2 regions of the Enterococcus sp. AZ194 genome follow, and region 2 is predicted to be linked to the other one. Evidence: predicted binding sites of a transcription regulator. Region 2 holds the regulator's gene; the other holds the start of a gene.
The links. The regulator LexA, encoded in region 2, represses DNA repair genes until DNA is damaged. The targets are predictions, from matches to a motif close to CNAACANNTGTTNG.
Positions count from the first base shown of each region.

Region 1: the regulator LexA is predicted to act here: its motif matches at 1,795-1,808, upstream of IGI37_RS10675 (Y-family DNA polymerase).

Region 1 covers NZ_JBIOQR010000001.1:2,282,030-2,285,460, reverse strand. The annotation lists gene IGI37_RS10680 (hypothetical protein) at 1-413, opposite strand, end outside; gene IGI37_RS10675 (Y-family DNA polymerase) at 382-1,767, opposite strand; gene IGI37_RS10670 (iron chaperone) at 2,506-2,844, opposite strand; gene IGI37_RS10665 (transketolase family protein) at 3,121-3,431, opposite strand, start outside.
Region 2 covers NZ_JBIOQR010000001.1:1,702,305-1,705,735, forward strand. The annotation lists gene IGI37_RS07925 (hypothetical protein) at 394-1,089, shown strand; gene IGI37_RS07930 (hypothetical protein) at 1,228-1,482, opposite strand; gene lexA (transcriptional repressor LexA) at 1,782-2,405, opposite strand; gene IGI37_RS07940 (DUF896 family protein) at 2,556-2,801, shown strand; gene tkt (transketolase) at 2,897-3,431, shown strand, end outside.

The DNA of each region.
Region 1 (3,431 bases), 580 kb from region 2:
TCTTCTGTTTCTTGTGAAGCAAAGACATCGAAGCTAGACCATTTTTTTTGCTCCACCAGTTGAATGTGGCGAATATCTTCACAAAGAATAAGGGTATCTCCAATTAGTAAGGTATCTTCGTAAAACTGTCCAGAAAAAAAGCCTTCAATCGATTCTAGTGGGCGCCCCCAGGTATCTTGTCCATTTAGTTGGATACTAACTGCTTTTGTCTTTAGAAAGGCGGTTGTTAAGACCGCATTGATTTCTTGGATGCTCATTTGAGGAAGTAGCGGAATCGTTTTGATGGCCTCTGCGTGATTTTCATCAATACTAGAGGTTAATTCATCTAAAGCAAAGGCGGTGACCCATTTTAAAAAGCCACGATCATGGTAGTTGTTATAGTCAGAAAATTCTTTTTTTGTTCGGTTCCTCATCAGTTTTTTCACCTTCTATTCCTGCCATTCCACCTGCGTGACCACCAACCAAATTACTTCGGGCGATGGCTCGCCCTCCATCTAATAAACTATTCGCATGAACCAAACTGCTAAATCCATAACGACTTCGGATGGTATCAACTGCTCGATCTGTCGTCATTTGCTTGACTTGGTCATCTGGACTAGAAAATAAATCTAACTGAATACTATCTGTAAAAATGAGCTTTGAGCAACCGACAGAAATATTTCGAACATCTTGGTTTTTGTAATGGTGTCGAAAAATCAGCAGAAGATGTTCAGCTAACTGTTTACTACTGGCTGTAGGGGAGACTTTCATTTGTTTATGAAACCCTTTCTTACCTGAGGGATCTACATATCCTAATGAAAAACCAATCCAGAGAGAGACAACTTGTGTTTGCGCATGCATCCTACGAAGTCGAGTGGCTACTTGATCGGCCATCTCTTTAATGACTAATTCAATCTCATTTTTCCGCGTATAGTCTTTGTGTAGTACTTGAGAGTTTCCGATTGATTTTTCTTTTGGTTTGATTTTTTTGCCAAGAAAACTTCGATCGATTCCCCAAGCATGGGCATAGAGCTGTGCGCCTAAAACACCTAGTTGCGATTTTAAATAGTAGTAGTTGGTATGTGCCAAATCATAAATTGTTCGAATACCCATACGATTTAGTGTTTTGGCGGTACGGCGACCGATTCCCCAAAAATCTGTTAGCTTTTGGATGGACCAAAGTTTGTCGGGGATATCTTCGTAACGCCATTCCGCCTTCATCCCTTCTATATGCTTGGCTTCGTTATCTAAAGCCAGTTTGGCTAACAAAGGATTGTCACCAATGCCAATTGAAGTGTAGAGTCCTGTTTTTCTATACACATCAATTTGAATCTTTCTTGCCAGTTCGTAGGCAGATTGACAATCAAAAAGCTGAAGAGAATTGGTCACATCTAAAAAAGATTCATCTACTGAATATACATGATGGTTTTCCTCGTCGGTATAGCTTTTATAGATAGCATTAATTTCTCTGTTTTTTTGCATATAAATCTTCATTCGAGGAGAAGCAATCACTAAATCGTCGGGATAAGGGAAAGGCAAGTCACGTGCGCGACTAACATTTGTGATATTATAGGCTTCTTTTGCCATAGGGGAGGAGGCTAGAATCAATCCACTACCTCGTTCGGTTGGACTGTCGCTAGGGTAAGACATCACAACCAACTTTGTTTTTAGCGGATCTAAATTACGTGCAGCACACTCCACAGAGGCATAAAAACTCCGACAATCAATACACAAAATATCTCTGCTAGGTTCTTTTGAATAATCGAAAAAGAGCTCCGTGTTATACATCTTCCAATCACCTCAATAAAAATTATACGAACGTTTGTTCGATTTGTAAAGCGAACAAACTTTAAAAATTTAGAAAAGTTTTTATTTAGATTACGAGAGGAAAAAGAGGCGCATTTTTAGAGAACAAAAAAACCTTATAAAAAAAGTCTTCATCATGGGTAATGAGAAGCGCTTCTTATAAGGAAAATCATAAATTATTTTTATCCGTGAATGAAAGGTTGTTTTTTTCTTGTCTTCACTAATAGTGGAATGACAAGTGATACGGCAACTAATGCGGTTATTGCAGCAACTCTTTTTTTCATAAAGATCGGCTCCTTTCAAAAGTAAACAGCGACGCATAATTTCGCGCTACGTGAACGGTAGGATTCGAACCTACACCTCAAACATCAGAGAACAAACCATCGTTAATTCTCGAAAAAGAGTCATAACACCACGTTCATCCACGAGAGGGTGAGGGTGGCAGATGAGCCACTCTCACTTGAAAATTAACAAAATTCCTTTTACAAGAGAATAAAAGGGAATCGGAAGAGGGAAATGGTCCCTTTTGTTAATGTATCTATAGAATAATCGACAAAACTTAAATCAAATGTAAAAAAGGGTAAAAAAAGTCCTAAGAGTGTGAAAAAAAGAAGAAAATTCGAGAATAACAAGTTAAAGAGAGTAAAAATAAAGAAGAACCCCTTCAAAAATGAGGATTTACACCATTTTTGAAGGGGGACTGTGGAACCTGTATGTGAGCTAAGCTTGCTGCTCATTTTTTCTAAATTCAATCATTTCCTTAATTAAAGCGTTAGGGAGCGGTTTGTTATAGGGAAATTGAACGGCTCCTTTACTTGTTTTGTAGTCGGAAAGCTGTTCTGAGAATGCTTCTATGGCAGAGGGTGTTGGGTAGAAACCCAAATGTTTTTTCATCCCTGCAAAATGAATTAAATTTTCTCCTTGAAAAAACGTGGGCATACCATAGCTCATTTTTTCAACTGCATCAGGCAAAACTTCTTTCGCGATTTTGTAAACAGTTTGTAAATATTCTTGTTGTTCTGTAGGTGCTGATTGAATGTAGTCGGTGATGACGGTCACGTGAATTCCTCCTATAAAGTTATCTGTGTCAATTTGGCAATAGGTCTTTTTCTATGCTCTTCACTTTGAAGTATACGTAGTTAGGAAGTGGACGTCAATGTTTGTTTGAATTATGCTTAATGATGAAGATAGCTCAGAAATTCGTCTGATTTAACAAAGAAACAAGTTTAGCCAAAGTAATCGATAAAAAGGAAGAATCCCACAAGTGTTGATTGGTGTATCGGAAACTTGTGGGATTCTGAGTATTCAATTTAAATTTAGAAGAAATTAGATTGATTATACGCGGTCATAGTCTTCTAAACGAATCGCTTCTAATTCATCTTCGTTAAAGTTCAGCTCTTGATTTAACACTTGTTCAACTGCTTTGATTAATGAAGCCGCATCTAAATGATATTTCTTCATTAAGTAGGGTTTTGACGCACCGTGTGTCCATTCATCTTGGATACCAACTTTCACTAATTTTTTGTTTAGTTGATTTTCAAGCATTACTTCACCAACAGCTGTTCCTAACCCACCAATTACGGTATGGTTTTCCATAGTAACTACGCCATACTTGGCTTTTTTGATGGATTCAACGACTAAAGGAT
Region 2 (3,431 bases):
TATGGTTTTTACGTAGTGAAGACCTTCAACTCTAGCATGTCCCATGCGTAGAAGTTGTTGAGAGCGGAACGCAGTCCATCAATTCTAAAGGTGTTCCACCTTTAGAAATTGATGGGGCGGAGTGAAGATGGAGTTGCTTCTGTACCCATCGTTTATTCGGATAAAAAGAGACTGGGACATATGTCTCAGCCTCTTTTGGTCTTTGCAAGAAACAGATCAGACCATAAGATAAAATGAGCGTCACTGAAAACGATGATTTTGTCCCTTTCAAGCTTTTCTTAAACAGATTACCAATTGATATTTTAAAAATTAAGAATGATAACATAACAAAACATTTTCCAACAATCAAAAAATAGTATCTAACTGATTGGTTACATAAAAAGGATGATATAAATGAAAAAAAGAAATTTTTTAACTATTTCTATAGTAAGCGTTTTAGTAACTATAAGTATTGTGGGTTATTTTGTTTTTCTAAAAAATAGAGGACCGTACGCAGATATTGCGGGAGAATGGAAAGAAGTTTCCTATGCCTCTACAGAAGATGAGTTAGACAAAGTTTTTTATGAGATAGAGGAACAACTAGGAGATTTCGAATTGCAGACATTAAGGATTGATTCAAAAGGAAATCTGTCATTACATTCTGAATGGTTAGATATAATGAAAAATGAAGATTACTTTCAATTACCAAAAAAAAGAGCAAGTAAGCAAGATAGGTACCCCTTGGAAGCAAAAGAAACAAAAATAGAAGAATCTCCTTTGTTTAACGAATATTTAGAAACTATATTTCAAGGGTTAGCCCAATATGGTACTGGACCTGACTTAAAAAAACAAATGAACATAGAGGAACTAAAAGAAATAATTGATGAAAAAAATTATACTAAAAGCCAATTAGCAGAGCTCACTAAAAAAAGACAGCAACAATTAAGCAAGAAACCTGAGATGTATAAAAATATTGTTGCATCAGACAATCTGATTACTTATGAAACTCAGCATGATATGGACTATTTTATCCAATTGATAGACAAAGATACGATCAAAATTATAAATAAAGATAAAGAAAATGTAGTAGGTACCTACACTCGAAAATAGCAATTAATCTTCTATGCACCTGAACAAGAATAGAGCTCAAAAAAATCCTTCGGGTAAATTGGCGATTAAAAAATCGTATTTACTCAAAGGATTTTTTGTTCGTTTATATCTTTTCCTAATAGTGAAGAAGAAACACAATCAATGTTTATACTCATAGTGGTATTCATAATCAAACTCATATCTATCTTCTTCATACTCACTATCATAATATTGTTCTTCGTAATAATGTTTCTCGCGTTCTGATTGACGATATTTTTTTTCATCCCATAACATAAACCATAATATAGACAAAGGCGTCAAGATCAAAAGTGCTGAACGGATGCCGATGTTTCCCAATAAAATACCTACCACTAATACAAATAAAATAAATCCAAAACGACGCATTGCTCTCATGATATTCACCTCTATTTTTTTATACGAACAAATGTTTGTATTTATATTATACGAATGTTTGTTCGGTTTGTAAAGAGAGAAATACGAAATTGATAAAAATATTTTTTTACCCCTATATAAACTTGCTTTTATGAGCTCATCCATTAAATAAATTGCTGAGTTATTTGTTCGATGAGTAGAGAGGTATGAAACAACAAACGGCTCTTTTTATAGGCATGGGATAGGAATGTGTCTGTATTTTTGACTATAAAAAAACTGATAATCAAAAGATCTCTGATTATCAGTCGTTCGTTATTCGCTTAATAGATACGGCTTCGATAGAGTCCAACCACTAAACCTAGAACAGACACATTATCTAGGATGATTGGTTCAAGCTCATCATTTTCAGGTTGAAGGCGGAAATAATTCTTTTCTTTATAGAATCGTTTGCAAGTTGCTTCATCTTCATCAGTCATTGCAATCACAATATCACCATTTTTAGCGGTGGATTGTTTTCTGACAATAACATCATCACCATCTAAAATCCCAGCATTGATCATACTTTCCCCACGAATGGTTAGCATGAATAAGCTACCTTCCTCAGAAGAAAGGTTGGGTGGAATAGGGAAAAAATCTGAAGCATCCTCAACAGCAAGGATAGGTTCTCCTGCAGTCACCGTTCCTAAAACGGGAATAGTCATTGGTCGAATGTCGATTTTTTCAAGTCCCATCGCAGTTAATTCAATTGCTCTAGGTTTAGTGGGGTCTCGTTGAATCAACCCTTTTTTTTCTAATCGTGCAAGATGTCCATGGACAGTTGATGTAGAAGAAAGATTTACGGCTTCTCCAATCTCTCTCACAGTAGGTGGATAACCTTTTTCGTTCACTTGTTCGTATATATATTTTAAGATATCAACTTGTCTTGTTTCAGTTCGCTTGGCCACGATTCACACCTTCTTTCATTTAATGATTTCAGTTTATCATATTAAACGCATAAAATCAAACACGCGTTCGCTTTTTTCGTTTATTTCTTGTTGTGTTTTTTGTGAATTTTTAATAAGATAAAGAGGGAGCAAAAAGAGGGGGCGTATCACGTGTTATCAAAAGAAAAACTCGCTCGTATTAACGAGTTAGCAAAAAAGAAAAAAGAATCAGGGCTAACAGAAACTGAACAAAAAGAACAACAGCTCTTAAGAGAAGAATATTTAAGTGCCTTTCGTTCAGGAATGAAACATCATATCGAAGGAATGAAAGTTGTTGACCCAGATGGAACAGATGTAACACCAGAAAAACTGAAACAAATTCAAAAAGAAAAAGGTCTTCATAACCGCTCTAACTAAAGCGAATAAGACGAATAATGATTGCATTTCCTTTTGTTTTCTTTTACAATGAAGGAGATAAAAGTAAAATAAACCTAAATTCAGGAGGGATTCTTTTGTTCGACAAAACAGATCAACTAGGTGTTAATACCATTCGTACATTAAGTATTGAAGCGATTCAAAAAGCTAATTCAGGTCATCCAGGTTTACCAATGGGGGCAGCTCCAATGGCTTATACATTATGGACAAAACATTTGAAAGTCAATCCAGCGACTTCAACTAACTGGGTAGACCGTGACCGTTTCGTTCTTTCTGCTGGACATGGATCAGCTATGTTATATAGTATGCTTCATTTAGCTGGCTACGATGTAACAATTGATGATTTAAAAAACTTCCGTCAGTGGGAAAGTCGCACACCTGGACATCCTGAAGTTCATCATACAGATGGTGTTGAAGCAACAACTGGTCCTCTAGGCCAAGGAATTGCTATGGCTGTAGGAATGGCGATGTCAGAAGCACATTTAGCTGCGACATATAATCGCGAACATTTTAACGTGATGGATCACTATACCTATGCTCTTTGTGGAGATGGCGATTTAATGGAAGGTGTTTCCCAAGAAGCAGCTTCTATGGCTGGACATATGAAACTAG